DNA from 4 places in the Arthrobacter sp. 05T410 genome. Region 3 is predicted to be linked to each of the others. Evidence: riboswitches for the same ligand, from Rfam matches in the RefSeq annotation. Region 3 holds a riboswitch; each other region holds the start of a gene.
What was found. Region 3 has a riboswitch for S-adenosylmethionine ahead of metX (homoserine O-acetyltransferase MetX). Riboswitches for the same ligand answer to the same signal wherever they lie in the genome.
Positions count from the first base shown of each region.

Region 1 (3,377 bases), on a different contig from region 3:
ATCAGGTCCTCGACGTCCTCCAGGCCCACCGAGAGCCGGACCACGCCGTCGCTGAGCCCGATCGCCGCGCGGCCTTCCGGGCCCATCGCACGGTGCGTGGTGGTGGCCGGGTGCGTGATGAGCGTCTTGGCATCCCCCAGGTTGTTGGAGATGTCGATGATCCGCAGCGCGTCCAGGAGTGCGAACGCGGCCTGCTTCGCCGTGCGCCCGGGGGAGGGCTGCAGTTCCAGGGTGAGCACGGTCCCGCCGGCCTTCATCTGCTGCACTGCGAGCGGGTACTGCGGGTGGGACGGCAGCAGCGGGTACTTTACCCAGCCGACCGCGGGCTGTCCCTCGAGCCATTCGGCCAGCCGCAGCGCGGAGGCCGAGGAATGGTTGACGCGCAGGGCCATGGTCTCCAGGCCCTTGGTGAGCACCCAGGCGTTGAACGCCGAAAGCGCCGGACCGGTGTGCCGCATGAGCTGCTTGACGGGCCCGTCGATGAATTCCTTGGTGCCCAGGATGGCCCCGCCCAGGACGCGGCCCTGGCCGTCGATGTGCTTGGTGCCGGAGTAGACCACCACGTCCGCGCCGAGGTCGCCGCAGCGCTGGAGCAGCGGGGTGGCGAAGACGTTGTCAACCACCACCGTGGCGCCGGCCGCGTGCGCCAGTTTGCTCACGGCGGCGATGTCCACGATTTCCTGCATCGGGTTCGACGGCGACTCGAAGAACACCGCCGTGGTCGGCTCGGACAGCGCGGATTTCCACTGCTCCAGGTCCGGGCCGTCCACGAAGACCGTCTCGACACCCCAGCGCGGCAGGATTTCGTTCAGGATCACGAAGCACGAGCCGAACAGCGAGCGGGCCGCGACCACCCGGTCGCCGGCCGCCAACAGCGCGCCCAGGGCGGTGAAGACGGCGGACATGCCGGACGCCGTCGCGAAACACGCCTCCGTTCCCTCGAGCAGCCGGAGCCGCTCCTGGAAGGTGGCGACGGAGGGGTTGCCGTAGCGGGAGTAGACGAAGCGCTCGTCCTCACCGGTGAAGGCGCGCTCGGCGGCGGCCGCGGACTCGTAGACGAATCCTGAGTTGAGGAAGATCGGCTCGGTGGTTTCCTGGAAGCCGGTGCGGTCAAGGCCGCCACGGACAGCCTGGGTGTCGGCCGCCCAGCCGGCGGCGTCGGGATTGAAAGTCACTTAGATCTTTCCGAGGTTGGTGGGCAGGCCGCGGTTCTTCCAGCCATTGACGGTGCGTTCGCCAAAGCGGTCGGTCTCGCCTTCGAAGCCCTCAAGGACGTTGTACGAGATGTAGCCGGCGGCCGTCGCGGCAGTCGCGGCCGCGATCGACCGGGCACCGGAACGGCAAAGGAACACCAGTTCGACGGCGGTGTCCTCCGGCGCCTGCTGCCTTAGCTGTTCCACGAAGTGCGGGTTCGGCGTGCCGCCGGCGAGGTTCCACTGGATGAAGAGCGGATCGTTGCGGCTCTCGCCCGCGGCCGCGGTGTCCGGGATGCCGATGTGGGCCCATTCGCCCTCGGTCCGGACATCCACCAGGATGGCTCCGGCCTCCAGCTTGGCCCACGCCTCCTGCGGGCTGAGGTCTCCGGCGTAGCTCATGCGTGGCCCGCGAAGGCCCCGTCGGCGCCAAATTCGTCGGCGTCGAGCTCATCAACCGCATTGGCCACGGCGGCGTCCGCACTGGCAATCGCGGCCGGCAGGACCAGCGCCTGCGCCACGATCACGGTGCTTCCGTTGAAGCTGGCGGCGGGGCTTCCATGCAGCACGTAGCCCTCGGCCAGGGCGGCTGACACCCGCTCGCAAAAGGCGCGGTCATCCGCCCCGGTGAACAGGCGGTAGGCCAGCCTCTCCTCGCCCCCGGATGCTGAACCGGGTGCTGTGCCGGGTGCGGCTGTTGTGGGTATTGACGTGTCGGGCACGACGGATCTCCTCTTTCACGCTTGCAGCTCGAATTCTCGAATGCCGAGTATTCACCTGAGGCACCCCGCCGCGAAAGGGAGGGTTGCCGACCGGCCAGTCAGGGCTTGGCACCGGTTCTCATTACTCCCCAAAAACGTAACACCTGCGACGCCGGCCCGCACCGCCGCCGTCGTCATGTTCCGTAACCGGACCGCGGCCCGGGCGAGTAGTGGCGGGCTCCAGTTTCGGGTACAGCCCACTCGTGTCTGCCGGGACGTTTCGCCGTTTACTGGGGGGATTAGGCCCGACGAGTCGGCCGGAGCTGCAGGTGATTCGAGCAATGTGTGAATCAAGCAGTCCCGGAATCGACCCGTCTGTCCATCAACAGGCTGTCTGGGAATCGGTGGCTGGAACGGTCGGAGCCGCAGCCGCGGTCCGGCCGCTGACGGCGGAATGGAGCAATCGTGGGCCCGCGCATACTCGTTACCGGGATTACAAGCGCCGCCGGACGGGCCGTCGCGGCCCAGCTCGAAGCCCGGGGCCTCCCGTACCTCGGCTCCGACGCCCGTGCCGACACCCGCCAGGCCGGGGAGGCTCCCGCCGCCGCGGTCAGGCTCCTGCCGGCGACGAACCCGGACATGGTCCTGGACCTGCGCCGGGTGGTGGACCGCGAAGCCATCAACGTCATCATTCCGACCCTCACCGTGGAACTCCCGGTCCTGGCCGCGGCCCGCGCCGGATTCGCCCAGGACGTGCGGATCATTGTGGCCGACCCCGCCGCGGTGGCCCTCGCCAACGACCACCTGTTCGCCACCTGGGCGCTGCAAGCGGCCGGCATCCCGGTGCCCCGGTTCGCGGTTCCGGGCGACCTCGCCGCCGCGCCGGCTTCCCTCGCCGGCCTCAGCGGCCCCGTGGTGGTCAAGCCGCGGGTCTTCAAAGGCTCCCATGGTATCCACCTGCTGGCCGGAACCGACTCCGTTAGCTGGAAGAACATGCCGGCGGGGCAACTGGTCCAGGAATTTATCCCGGGCGCCGACTATGTGTGCCTGGTGTTCGGCACCCCGGCACGCAACGCGATGGCGCCGGTGGCGGTGGTCCTCGAGAAGACCAGGACTCCGTATGGACGCGCCGGCAGCGACGAGGTCAGCCGCAGGGTGCCGGCGAACCAGGCCGGGGATGTGCGCAAGCTGGGCCTGGCCGCCGTCCGCGCGCTCGGACTGACCGGGCCGGTCCAGGTCCAGATCCGCCGCCGCACCGACGGAACGCCCGTGGTGCTGGGTGTCTGCGCGACCCTGGGGGAGAACAGCACCTGGGCCCCGGAAATGCTCGACGCCGTGCTCGCAACGTTCATGCTCCCGGCGTTCAACCCTGCCTCGTTCCGCCTGTGCCCGGCAGTGCCCGCGGACGCCCTGGGGTGAGCGCAACACCAGCGCGGGGTCACTCACGGCCCATCCGGGGACATGGGATGGGCCGTAACTGACC
Region 1 covers NZ_JBFTLP010000013.1:81,003-84,379, forward strand. Annotated here, with positions in the region: gene AC1DFR_RS15700 (O-succinylhomoserine sulfhydrylase) at 1-1,175, opposite strand, end outside; gene AC1DFR_RS15705 (rhodanese-like domain-containing protein) at 1,176-1,595, opposite strand; gene AC1DFR_RS15710 (DUF1737 domain-containing protein) at 1,592-1,900, opposite strand; SAM riboswitch class IV at 1,928-2,041, opposite strand; gene AC1DFR_RS15715 (ATP-grasp domain-containing protein) at 2,360-3,313, shown strand.
Region 1: another riboswitch for S-adenosylmethionine. It lies ahead of AC1DFR_RS15710 (DUF1737 domain-containing protein); the one in region 3 lies ahead of metX (homoserine O-acetyltransferase MetX).

Region 2 (3,377 bases), on a different contig from region 3:
ACGCTGGTGTCCAGCTGGTTCCAGATCAGACCCAGCACGCCGTGCGGCCGCAGGATCCGGGCAATCTCGGCGCTTGCCAGGCCGGGGTCGCACCAGTGCCACGCCTGGGCGACCGTGACCAGGTCAAAGGACTCCGGCTCGAGACCGGTGTCCTCGGCGCTGCCCTCGATGGCGGTGACGTCCGGCAGGGTCCGGCGCAACTGCCCGAGCATGTCGGCAGAGGGGTCCACGGCCACCGTGCCCAGTCCGCGTTCCGCCAAAAGGGAGGTGAACTTCCCGGTGCCCGCGCCAATGTCCGCGGCGTCCCTGGCTCCCGCCGGGACCAGCCAGTCGGCTGACTCCTGCGGATAGCCGGGGCGGACGCGCTCGTAGTGCTCCCCGCCGTCCTGGAAGCTTTGTCCGAGTTCCTGGCGCCGCTCGCTGTGCAGCTTCGGTCCGCTGTGCAGCTTGGGTCCGCTGTGGAGCCTGGGTCCGGCGCTTGCCACGTGCGATCTCCTTCGGGAAGGTCCTGCTTGTTACAGATACCTTTCGAATTTACCGCACCCGCGCCGGGCCCTGATCCTGCGCTAGTCGAGGGTGCAGGGCGCAGCGCCGGCGGTGCCCGGGGTGTTCGGCGCCCAGTGGGGGTAGCTGCGGGTATCGTTGGCCGGCACCCAGCGGCCGGCGTCCACCACGTAATCCCAGCCGAGTCCGTTCTGCCGCAGCTGCTGCAGGCCGGCCAGCAGGCGTTCGGCGTCCTCCAGCCGTGAGCCGAGGCCGAAGCTGGCCCGCAGGGAGCCGGCGGGCAGGCCGAGCCGCTTGAGCAGCGGGTGGGCGCAGAAGCGGCCGTCGCGCAGGCCAATGCCGTGTTCGGCCGACAGGTAGGCGGCCACCAGTCCGGCGTCGTAGCCTTCCACGGAAAAGTTCACGACGCCGATCGTGCCGGTGTCCGGCTGATCGCCTCCAGTGGACGAAGCGGAGGAAGAATCGGAAGCCGAATCGGCAAAGATCCGGTGCACGGTTACCCCTTCGATGCCCTGGAGGCCCTCGACGAGGAAGGACCGGATGGCGTCCTCGTGGGCCTGCCACTGCTCCGGGTCCAGGGCTGCAATGACCTGGGTGGCGCGGGCGAGGGCCGCCGCACCGAGGACGTTCGGCGAGCCGCCCTCGTGCCGGGCAGGTCCCGTGGTCCAGCTGACGGAGTCGAGCCGGGCATCGCGGACCGCGCCGCCGCCGGCCAGGTGCGGGGTGCCGGCGTCGAGCCAGTCCGTCCGCCCCACCAGCACGCCGGCGCCGAACGGGGCGTACAGCTTGTGCCCCGAGAAGGCGAGGTAATCGACGTCGTCCGCGGCGATATTGATCCGCCGGTGCGGGGCGAGCTGCGCGGCGTCGACAACGATCCTGGCGCCGTATTCGTGCGCCAGTGCGGCCAGGGTCCGGATCGGGAGGATCTCTCCGGTGACGTTGGAGGCGCCGGTGACGGCCAACAGGCTGACGCCGCCGCGGGCGAGTTCGTCGCGCAGGCGGTCCACGGTGGCCGCGAGGGTGGCGGCGGCCACGACGCTGCGGTGCGGGACATTCTGCCAGGGCAGGAGGTTGGCGTGGTGTTCGATGTCGAGGTAGAGGACCTCGCCCGCGGGCCGCCCGTCGCGCAGCGGCAGGCAGCCGGCCAGCAGGTTCAGGGAATCGGTGGTGTTGCGCGTGAAGATCACGGAATCGCCGGGCCGGCCGCCCACGAAGTCCCGCACGATGTCCCGGGCGTTCTCGTAGACGGAGGTGCTGATCTGCGATGCGTAGCCGGCCCCGCGGTGCACGCTTGCGTAGTACGGCAGGATTTCGTTCAGGTAGGCCGAGACCACGGACAGGGCCGGGGCGGAGGCGCCGTAGTCGAGGTTGGCGTAGCGCGCGTGGCCGCCGGTGATCAGCGGGGCCTGGATTTCGGCCCCGGTGACGGCTGCCAGCGGGCGGGCCGCGAGGGCAAGCCGTGCATGGAATTCAGGGGCAACGGGGAAAATGGCAGTTGTCATGGGACCTCACTCGAACAGGACCCCACACAGTGGGAATCCGCGCTTGCCGGGTCCGTTCCGGACCGGCCAGGTCGTCACCCGGGGCACCCCACCGCGACTGGAGGGTTGCCGGCCAGCAAACCGGGGTTTAGCGCTGGCACTCGTGACCTGCATCGAGCGTAGGACATCGGCGCAGCCGGGGAAAAGGCGGCCGCCGATTGTGAAGCGGATTATTACGGGCGCGGATCAGTTGTTCGGGTGGGCCTGAAAGAGGTCGTCGAGTCCGGGGTTGAGCCGCTTGAGCACTTCCGAGTGCAGGATCGAATTGGTGGCCAGGGCGTTGCCGCCGAAGGGGCCGTCCTCGCCTTCGAGCGAGGTGAAGCGGCCGCCGGCCTCGGTCACGATCGGCACCAGGGCGGCCATGTCGTAGAGATTCAGCTCGGGTTCGCAGGCGATGTCCACGGCGCCCTCGGCCACGAGGCAGTACGACCAGAAGTCACCGTAGGCGCGGGTCCGCCACACTTCCTCGGTCAGGCCCAGGAACTCATCCAGGTTCCCGCGTTCCTTCCAGCCGCCAAGGCTGGAGTAGGACAGCGAGGCGTCCTCGAGATTGGAGACGTTGGATACCTTCAACCGTGTGGCGGCGGCGAGCGAGCGGCCCGTGTAGGCGCCCGCACCCTTGGCGGCCCACCAGCGCTTGCCCAGTGCCGGCGCGCTGACGACGCCGACCACCGGCTCGCCCTCATCGACGAGGGCGATCAGGGTGGCCCAGACCGGGACGCCGCGGACAAAGTTCTTCGTGCCGTCGATCGGGTCGATGATCCACCGGCGGGAACCGTGGCCCGAGCTGCCGAACTCTTCGCCCAGGACCGCGTCACGCGGACGTGACCGGGAGAGCTGGCCGCGGATGGCCTCTTCCGCGGATTTGTCGGCATCGGTGACGGGTGTGAGGTCGGGCTTCGTCTCGATCCGAAGGTCGAGCGCCTTGAAGCGGCTCATGGTCTGGGAATCGACCGAATCTGCCAGTACATGGGCAAGGCGCAGGTCATCGTTGTAGCTCGAAGCGGGTTGGCTCATGGTTCCAAACTACCGTCAAACCGGGCTGCCGGGCGGGAGGCCGCGGCTCGGCGCCGCCGCCCCGTTGCCGGTCCGGCTAGGAGACGGTGCCCAGTTCCTTGGTTTCCTGCGCTTCCATCCGCGGGTCCGTGCCCAGCAGCCGGCGCAGGGACGCGAGCCTGGCCGGTCCCGAGGGCCCCGCGTGCCCGGCCGCAACCCACTTGTCGACGCCGCAGTTGACGGCCGTGGAGTCATGCTTGCAGCCGCGTTCGCAATCATCGGTGCCGGGTTCCAGGTCCGGGAAGGAACGCAGGATCCGGTCCGGGTCCACGTGGG
Region 2 covers NZ_JBFTLP010000005.1:184,038-187,414, reverse strand. Annotated here, with positions in the region: gene AC1DFR_RS09610 (class I SAM-dependent methyltransferase) at 1-485, opposite strand, end outside; gene AC1DFR_RS09605 (aminotransferase class V-fold PLP-dependent enzyme) at 567-2,006, opposite strand; SAM riboswitch class IV at 2,041-2,154, opposite strand; gene hisN (histidinol-phosphatase) at 2,232-3,062, opposite strand; gene rsgA (ribosome small subunit-dependent GTPase A) at 3,139-3,377, opposite strand, start outside.
Region 2: another riboswitch for S-adenosylmethionine. It lies ahead of AC1DFR_RS09605 (aminotransferase class V-fold PLP-dependent enzyme); the one in region 3 lies ahead of metX (homoserine O-acetyltransferase MetX).

Region 3 (3,377 bases):
TCATCTTGGCACTTTGTGATGGACCTCTCAGCTTAGGCTCCCCTAACCGTCATGGGACGTCCTGGGGCGCGGAACGCGGGGCCCCGGATGCTCCGTCACGGCGGCCGTCTTCATCTTCGTCACAAAGCTATCCAGGGCTCCGCCGCCATTCCTACACTGAAGTCAGGTCATGAGTGCCAGCGCACAGCCCCGGCTTGCTGGCCGGCAACCCTCGTATCGCGGTGGGGTGCCCCGGGTGAAGACCTGGCCGTCCGGCGCCCGCCGGAGGGCAAGCGCGGCGCCTGTTCCGGTTCGGGCCGAAAGCCCCGGCCGGTGCTGTGCCCAGTGACTCGAGGAGCACCAATGTCCAACGCCTGGTCCTTTGAAACCCGCCAGATCCACGCCGGCCAGGAGCCGGACAGCGCCACCGGCGCGCGTTCCCTGCCTATCTACCAGACGACGTCGTTCGTGTTCCCCAGCGCCGAAAGCGCCGCGAACCGCTTTGCGCTCGCCGAGCTCGCGCCCATCTACACCCGGATCGGCAACCCGACCCAGGATGCCGTCGAACAGCGCGTCGCCAGCCTGGAAGGCGGTCTCGCGGCGCTGCTGCTCAGCTCCGGCCAGGCCGCCGAGACGTTCGCCATCCTCAATATCGCCGAGGCCGGGGACCATGTGGTGGCCAGCCCCAGCCTCTATGGCGGAACCTACAACCTGCTCGCGCACACGCTGAAGAAGTTCGGCATCTCCGTGACCTTCGTGGCGGACCCGGACAACCTGGACCAGTGGCGGGACGCCGTCCAGCCCAACACCAAGCTGTTCTTCGGCGAAGTGGTCTCCAACCCCCGCCAGGACGTCCTGGACATCGAGGGCGTCTCCCGGGTGGCGCACGAGGCCGGCGTGCCGCTGGTTGTCGACAACACGCTCTCCACCCCCTACCTGATCCGGCCGATCGAGTGGGGCGCGGACATCGTGGTCCATTCCGCCACCAAGTACCTCGGCGGGCACGGCGCCGCGATCGCCGGCGTGATCGTGGACTCCGGCAACTTCGACTTCGGGAAGGACCCGGAGCGGTTCCCCGGCTTCAACACCCCCGACCCCACCTACAACGGCCTGGTCTACGCCCGCGACCTCGGAGCCGACGGCGCGCTGGGCGCGAATCTCTCCTACATCCTCAAGGCCCGGGTCCAGCTCCTGCGCGACCTCGGCTCCGCGGTGTCCCCGTTCAACGCCTTCCTCATCGCCCAGGGCATCGAAACGCTGAGCCTGCGCGTCGAGCGCCACGTGGCCAACGCCACGAAGGTGGCGCACTGGCTGGAGGGGCGGAACGACGTCGAATCGGTCGCCTACGCCGGGCTGCCGTCCAGCCCCTGGTACGAGCGCGGCCGCAAGTACGGGCCCAAGGGGACCGGCGCCGTCGTGGCGTTCAACATTGCCGGGGGAGCGGAGGCCGGCAAGCGGTTCGTCGATGCCCTCGAACTGCACTCGCACGTCGCGAACATCGGCGATGTCCGGTCGCTGGTGATCCATCCGGCGTCGACCACCCACAGCCAGCTCTCGCCCGAACAGCAGGTGATCGCCGGGGTGAACCCCGGGCTGGTGCGGCTTTCGGTGGGACTGGAGCACATTGACGACATCCTCGCGGACCTCGACGCCGGATTCCGCGCGGCCAAGTCCGCCTAGGCCGAAGCCCACGCCGAATTTCCCCACCTTTGCGGGCATGACACCGGGAATCGCCGGCACTCCGGGGCGACCCGCCGGTCACGGCTGTCAAAGGTGGGGAGTCTGCGGTGCTGACTGGTCCGGCTGTCACATGGAAGTCATAATCTTCGTCATTTCCGCACCCCGTTTCGTAGACTCGTACCAGGTCATGAGTGCCAGCGACAGCCCCGGCTTGCTGGCCGGCAACCCTCCTTTTGCGGCGGGGTGCCCCGGGTGAAGACCTGGCCTGCCGGTCAGCTGACGGCGGGCAAGCGCGAAGATAGGTCCTCACATGACGATTGCCGTCACCCGCACGGGTGTTCCCGAAACCAAACCATCCCGGACCCCTGACGGGACCGTCCAGTTCGTCAGGATCGGTGATCTGCAGCTCGAATCCGGGACTCCGTTGCCGGATGTGGTGCTCGCCTACGAGACGTGGGGGACCCTGAACGCGGACGCCTCCAACGCCGTGCTCATTGAACACGCCCTGACCGGCGACACACACGTGACCCGCGGCGAGAGCGGGGAGCCCGGCTGGTGGGAACAGCTCGCCGGACCCGGGGCTCCCGTGGACACGGACAAGTATTTCGTCGTTTCGATCAACATCCTGGGCGGCTGCTACGGATCCACCGGGCCTTCCACCCCGGCCCCCGACGGGCGCCCTTGGGGATCGCGGTTCCCGCTGGTCACCCTGCGGGACACCGCCGCCGCCGAGGCGCGGCTGGCCGATGCCCTGGGCATCGGCAGCTGGTACGCGGTGCTGGGCGGCTCGCTCGGCGGCGCGCGCGCCCTTGAATGGGCCGTCACGTTTCCCGGCCGGGTCCGGCGCTGCGCCGTGATTTCCGTCGGCGCCAGCAGCACCGCCGAACAGATTGCCTTCGCGCAGGCCCAGACGCTGGCCATCCGCCAGGACCCCCACTTCAAGGGCGGGGACTACTACGGCGGCCCGGAACCCGAAGCAGGGCTCGCCCTCGCCCGGCGCATCGCGCACATCACCTACCGCTCAGCGGCCGAACTGGACGGCCGGTTTGGCCGCAACGCCCAGGAGTCCGAGACGCCCCTGGAAGCCGGATCGCTGGCCGGACGCGGGCGCTACCAGGTGGAAAGCTACCTGGACCACCAGGGCAGCAAACTGGCCCGGCGTTTCGACGCGAACAGCTACATCGCGATCACCGAAGCCCTCATGAGCCACGATGTGTGCCGGGGGCGCGGAAGCCTCGGGGAGGCACTGGCTCCGGCCACCGCCGAGTTCCTGGTGGCGGCCGTGGACTCGGACCGCCTGTATTTCCCGGCCCAGTCCCGTCAACTGGCAGAGGCCCTGCCGGGCGGCCCGGAACTGCACATCATTGAAGCGCCGATCGGCCACGACGGCTTCCTGACCGAAATCGGCCAGCTCAGCGGGCAGCTCCGGGGGACCTTCTTCGGCCACTAGGCCGGCCCGCTTGTGCATTTTTGCAGATGCGCTCTGCACTAATGGCCGTTGAGGCTCAGGGCGGGAGCGTCCATACTCATGGGGAATGACGCCATGTGCCCTACATCACGGGCGTCCTCAGTCCAATGGTCCGCAGGGTGTCGAAGGCGACACCGAAGGAGTTCACATGAGCACGGAAAACGCCGCGACAACGCGCGCAGACGAGCCGGACGTCAAAACGTCCGGACTGAAGAAGGTAGTAACGGCCTCCATGGCCGGCACGGTGGTG
Region 3 covers NZ_JBFTLP010000002.1:282,515-285,891, forward strand. Annotated here, with positions in the region: SAM riboswitch class IV at 166-281, shown strand; gene AC1DFR_RS03695 (bifunctional o-acetylhomoserine/o-acetylserine sulfhydrylase) at 343-1,659, shown strand; SAM riboswitch class IV at 1,843-1,958, shown strand; gene metX (homoserine O-acetyltransferase MetX) at 1,970-3,109, shown strand; gene AC1DFR_RS03705 (MFS transporter) at 3,276-3,377, shown strand, end outside.

Region 4 (3,377 bases), on a different contig from region 3:
AGGAGGGCATTGGCGGCTTTGGAGACCTCGCGCTGGAGTTCGGCGTAGGTGACGGCACGGCGGTCGCCGGGCTCGCCCTCAAAGTGCAGGGCCACCTTGTCTCCGCGCCCCGCCGCTACGTGGCGGTCGACGCAGTTGTAGGCGACATTGAGCCTGCCCCCTTCGAACCAGGTGATCTGCGGTCCGGTGCCGGCCTCGACGTCGGCCGGGATCCGGCGGTGCGCGGTGTGCCAGGGCTTGGTTTGCTCCGTCGCGCCGCCGGGCAGGTCCGCCCAGTCGAGGCGGAGAGCCTGGGTTTCCCAGAACGCAACCGTCTCTGCCTGGACAGTTCCCGCGGTCGCGGCGCCGCCGTGCCGGGGAAGGTGGTTTCCGAAGGTGGTGCTGCGGTGACGCGCCGGCCCATCGGCGGGGACGCCGTGCACTGCGCCGTCCGTGGACTCGTTCAGGGACCATCCCGAAGAGCCGCGAGAGGAGCCGGGCGCGTCACGCAGCCCTGCTTCGTTCGCCGTCGCGTCCGAAGTGGTTTGTGGGAATGCCTCGGACGCAGTCCGGGCAAAGGTGGGCAGGGCGGAAGAATTCTCAGGGGTCATTGCTGCACTCCATCGGTCCTGGCAGTAGCACCCTTTGTTGCTCCGGCTCCCTCGAATTTCACCGAAGGAGGGCGGAGCGGTTGCGTGGGAATGGTCGTCTCACGTCACCGGGGGGTTGCTGCGGCGTCATCGATCCAGGTCTCTCGGCCGCTCGGGATGGTCACTACCTACTAGAACTTCAGATGCACGATTCCGCAAAATCGGCGTCCGGGAGCGCCGTAATATTCGTTCACCCGGCGTGGGTCCGACCCAAATCATTCATTTATTCGACAATTGCCCGGAAAGGTCGCAGGAGTAAGGTTGATGCATGGCCCATGTTAACGATCCGGCAGTCATTGACCGCCTCATGCGAACCAAAGGCACGTGGGCGGTGGTCGGCCTCACCACCAACGAATGGCGCTCGGCGTATGAGGTCTCCCTCTATGTCCGGGACCGGATGGGCATGACCATCATTCCGGTCAACCTTCCGGGCGACGACGTCCACGGCGAGAAGGGGTACCGTTCCCTGACTGACATCCCGGCGGAGAAGCACCCGATCGACGTCGTGGACTGCTTCGTCAACTCCCACAGGGTGGGCGCAGTCATAGACGAGGCCATCGCAGTAGGCGCCAAGGCCGTCTGGCTGCAGCTGGGCGTCTTCGACGACGCCGCGACGGACCGGGCCAAGGCCGCCGGGCTGGACGTCGTCGTGAACGCGTGCCCCGCCCGCGAAGGCTGGCGCGTGGGCATCTAACGGCCCGGGAATGACGATCAACAGATCGGGAAGAGTCGGTTACAAAATGTGACCGGCTTTTTCTGTATCCGGCCTCCTGCCGTGTGAGATGGACTCGTAACCATCCCGAGCGGCTGAGAGATCTGGCTCCGTGACGCCGCAGCAACCCCCTCCTTTGAGGACGGTGCTACCGCCAGGACCGATGGAGAACCACTGTGTTCTGAGGCTCCCCGGCTTCGCTCAGCGCTGCCCGGAAGCCAGGACCCAGGGCTTTCCTCGGGCGAGCCCGGAGGAAATCATGAACACGCAGACAGCGGCAGCGCCGCGGCCCCGAGCGGGTGGGGGCCTGTGATCGAGATCCAGAACGTCCGCACGTCATTCGCTTCGGCCGCGGGACCTTTCACGGCCGTCGATGACGTCAGCCTGCACATCAGGCGGGGCACCATCCAGGGCATCATCGGGTTCTCCGGCGCCGGCAAATCCACGCTGCTGCGCAACATCAACCTCCTCGAGCGCCCGACGTCGGGCCGCGTCCTGGTGGACGGCGTGGACCTGGTGACCCTGTCCGACGCCGAGCTCCGGACCAAGCGGCATGACATCGGCATGATTTTCCAGCACTTCAATCTCCTCAACAACCTCACAGCCCAGGAAAATGTGGAGCTGTCCCTGAAGTTCGCCGGCGTCGGGAAGGCGGAACGCCGGCGGCGGGCCGCCGAAACCCTGGAAATCGTGGACCTCGCCGACAAAGCGGGAACGTATCCGGCCAAACTCTCCGGGGGCCAGAAACAGCGGGTGGCGATCGCCCGCGCCCTTGCCACCGGGCCCAAAGTGCTGCTCTGTGACGAGCCGACGTCGGCCGTGGATCCCCGGACGACGTCATCGGTCCTGCAATACCTGGCCGACGTCAACGCCGAATTCGGCATCACAATCGTGGTGGTCACCCACGAGATGAATGTCATCAAGGCCATCGCGGACAACGTCGCGGTCATGGAAGAAGGCCGGGTGGTGGAGCAGTTCGACCTCGCCGAACTCCAGCGCCCCGGTTTCCACCCGGCGACGTCGATCGGCCGCTACCTGGTCTCCGATGAGATCCAGCTGGACCGCTCCGGGAGGGGCACCCACACCACAGCCGCGTCGGAGGGCCTGATCAATGTTTGACCGCATCCTGGAAGTCCTGCCCGAAATCGGCGTCGCCATGGGACAGACCCTCACCATGCTGCTGGTGGCCATCCCGCTGGCGGTGCTGCTCGGGACACCGCTGGGTGTCCTGCTCTACACCATCGGTCCCAACGGGCTCAAGCACAGGCCAAAGCTGCACCGGGTCCTGGACGGGCTGGTCAACCTGCTCCGCTCGTTCCCGTTCCTGATCCTGCTGATCGCGATCATTCCCGTGACCAGGTTCATTGTCGGCACGACCATCGGCACGGCCGCCGTCATTGTCCCGCTGACCCTCAACGCCATTCCGTATTTCGCCCGCTTCGTGGAACAGAACCTGAGCCAGCTCGGCGGCGGAGTGGTCGAAGCGGCACGGTCCATGGGCGCCAGCCGGTCCCAGATCGTCCGGGACGTCCTGATTGTGGAGGCGAAGCCCGGACTCGTCAGCTCCATCACCATCATGACCGTCAGCTTCATCTCCTACTCGGCGATGGCCGGACTGGTGGGCGGCGGCGGAATCGGCGACTTCGCCATCCGGTACGGCTATTACCGCTACGAAACGCCGCTCATGATCACCGCCATTGTCCTGATGATCCTGCTGGTCACCATCGTTCAGCTGGGCGGATCCTATGTTGCCCGGCGCCTGGACAAGCGCCTCTGAGCGCCGGCAGCACCCTCGTCCCACCTCCCACAGCGGAAAGCATCCCATGACTTCAACACCCAGTATCCGTTTCGACGGACCCCGTCCGCGCCTGCTGATCAGCGCCTTCGTGATGAACACGTCCAGCCACATCATGGGCGGCCAGTGGCGGCGCCCGGAAGCCCAGCAGCACCGGTTCAACGAACTCCAGCTCTGGATCGACCTGGCCCGCCAGCTCGAAGACGCCAAGTTTGACGCGATCTTCTTCGCCGACGTCGTC
Region 4 covers NZ_JBFTLP010000019.1:29,987-33,363, forward strand. Annotated here, with positions in the region: gene acs (acetate--CoA ligase) at 1-590, opposite strand, end outside; gene AC1DFR_RS17945 (CoA-binding protein) at 898-1,323, shown strand; SAM riboswitch class I at 1,421-1,511, shown strand; gene AC1DFR_RS17950 (methionine ABC transporter ATP-binding protein) at 1,651-2,460, shown strand; gene AC1DFR_RS17955 (methionine ABC transporter permease) at 2,453-3,118, shown strand; gene AC1DFR_RS17960 (LLM class flavin-dependent oxidoreductase) at 3,165-3,377, shown strand, end outside.
Region 4: another riboswitch for S-adenosylmethionine. It lies ahead of AC1DFR_RS17950 (methionine ABC transporter ATP-binding protein); the one in region 3 lies ahead of metX (homoserine O-acetyltransferase MetX).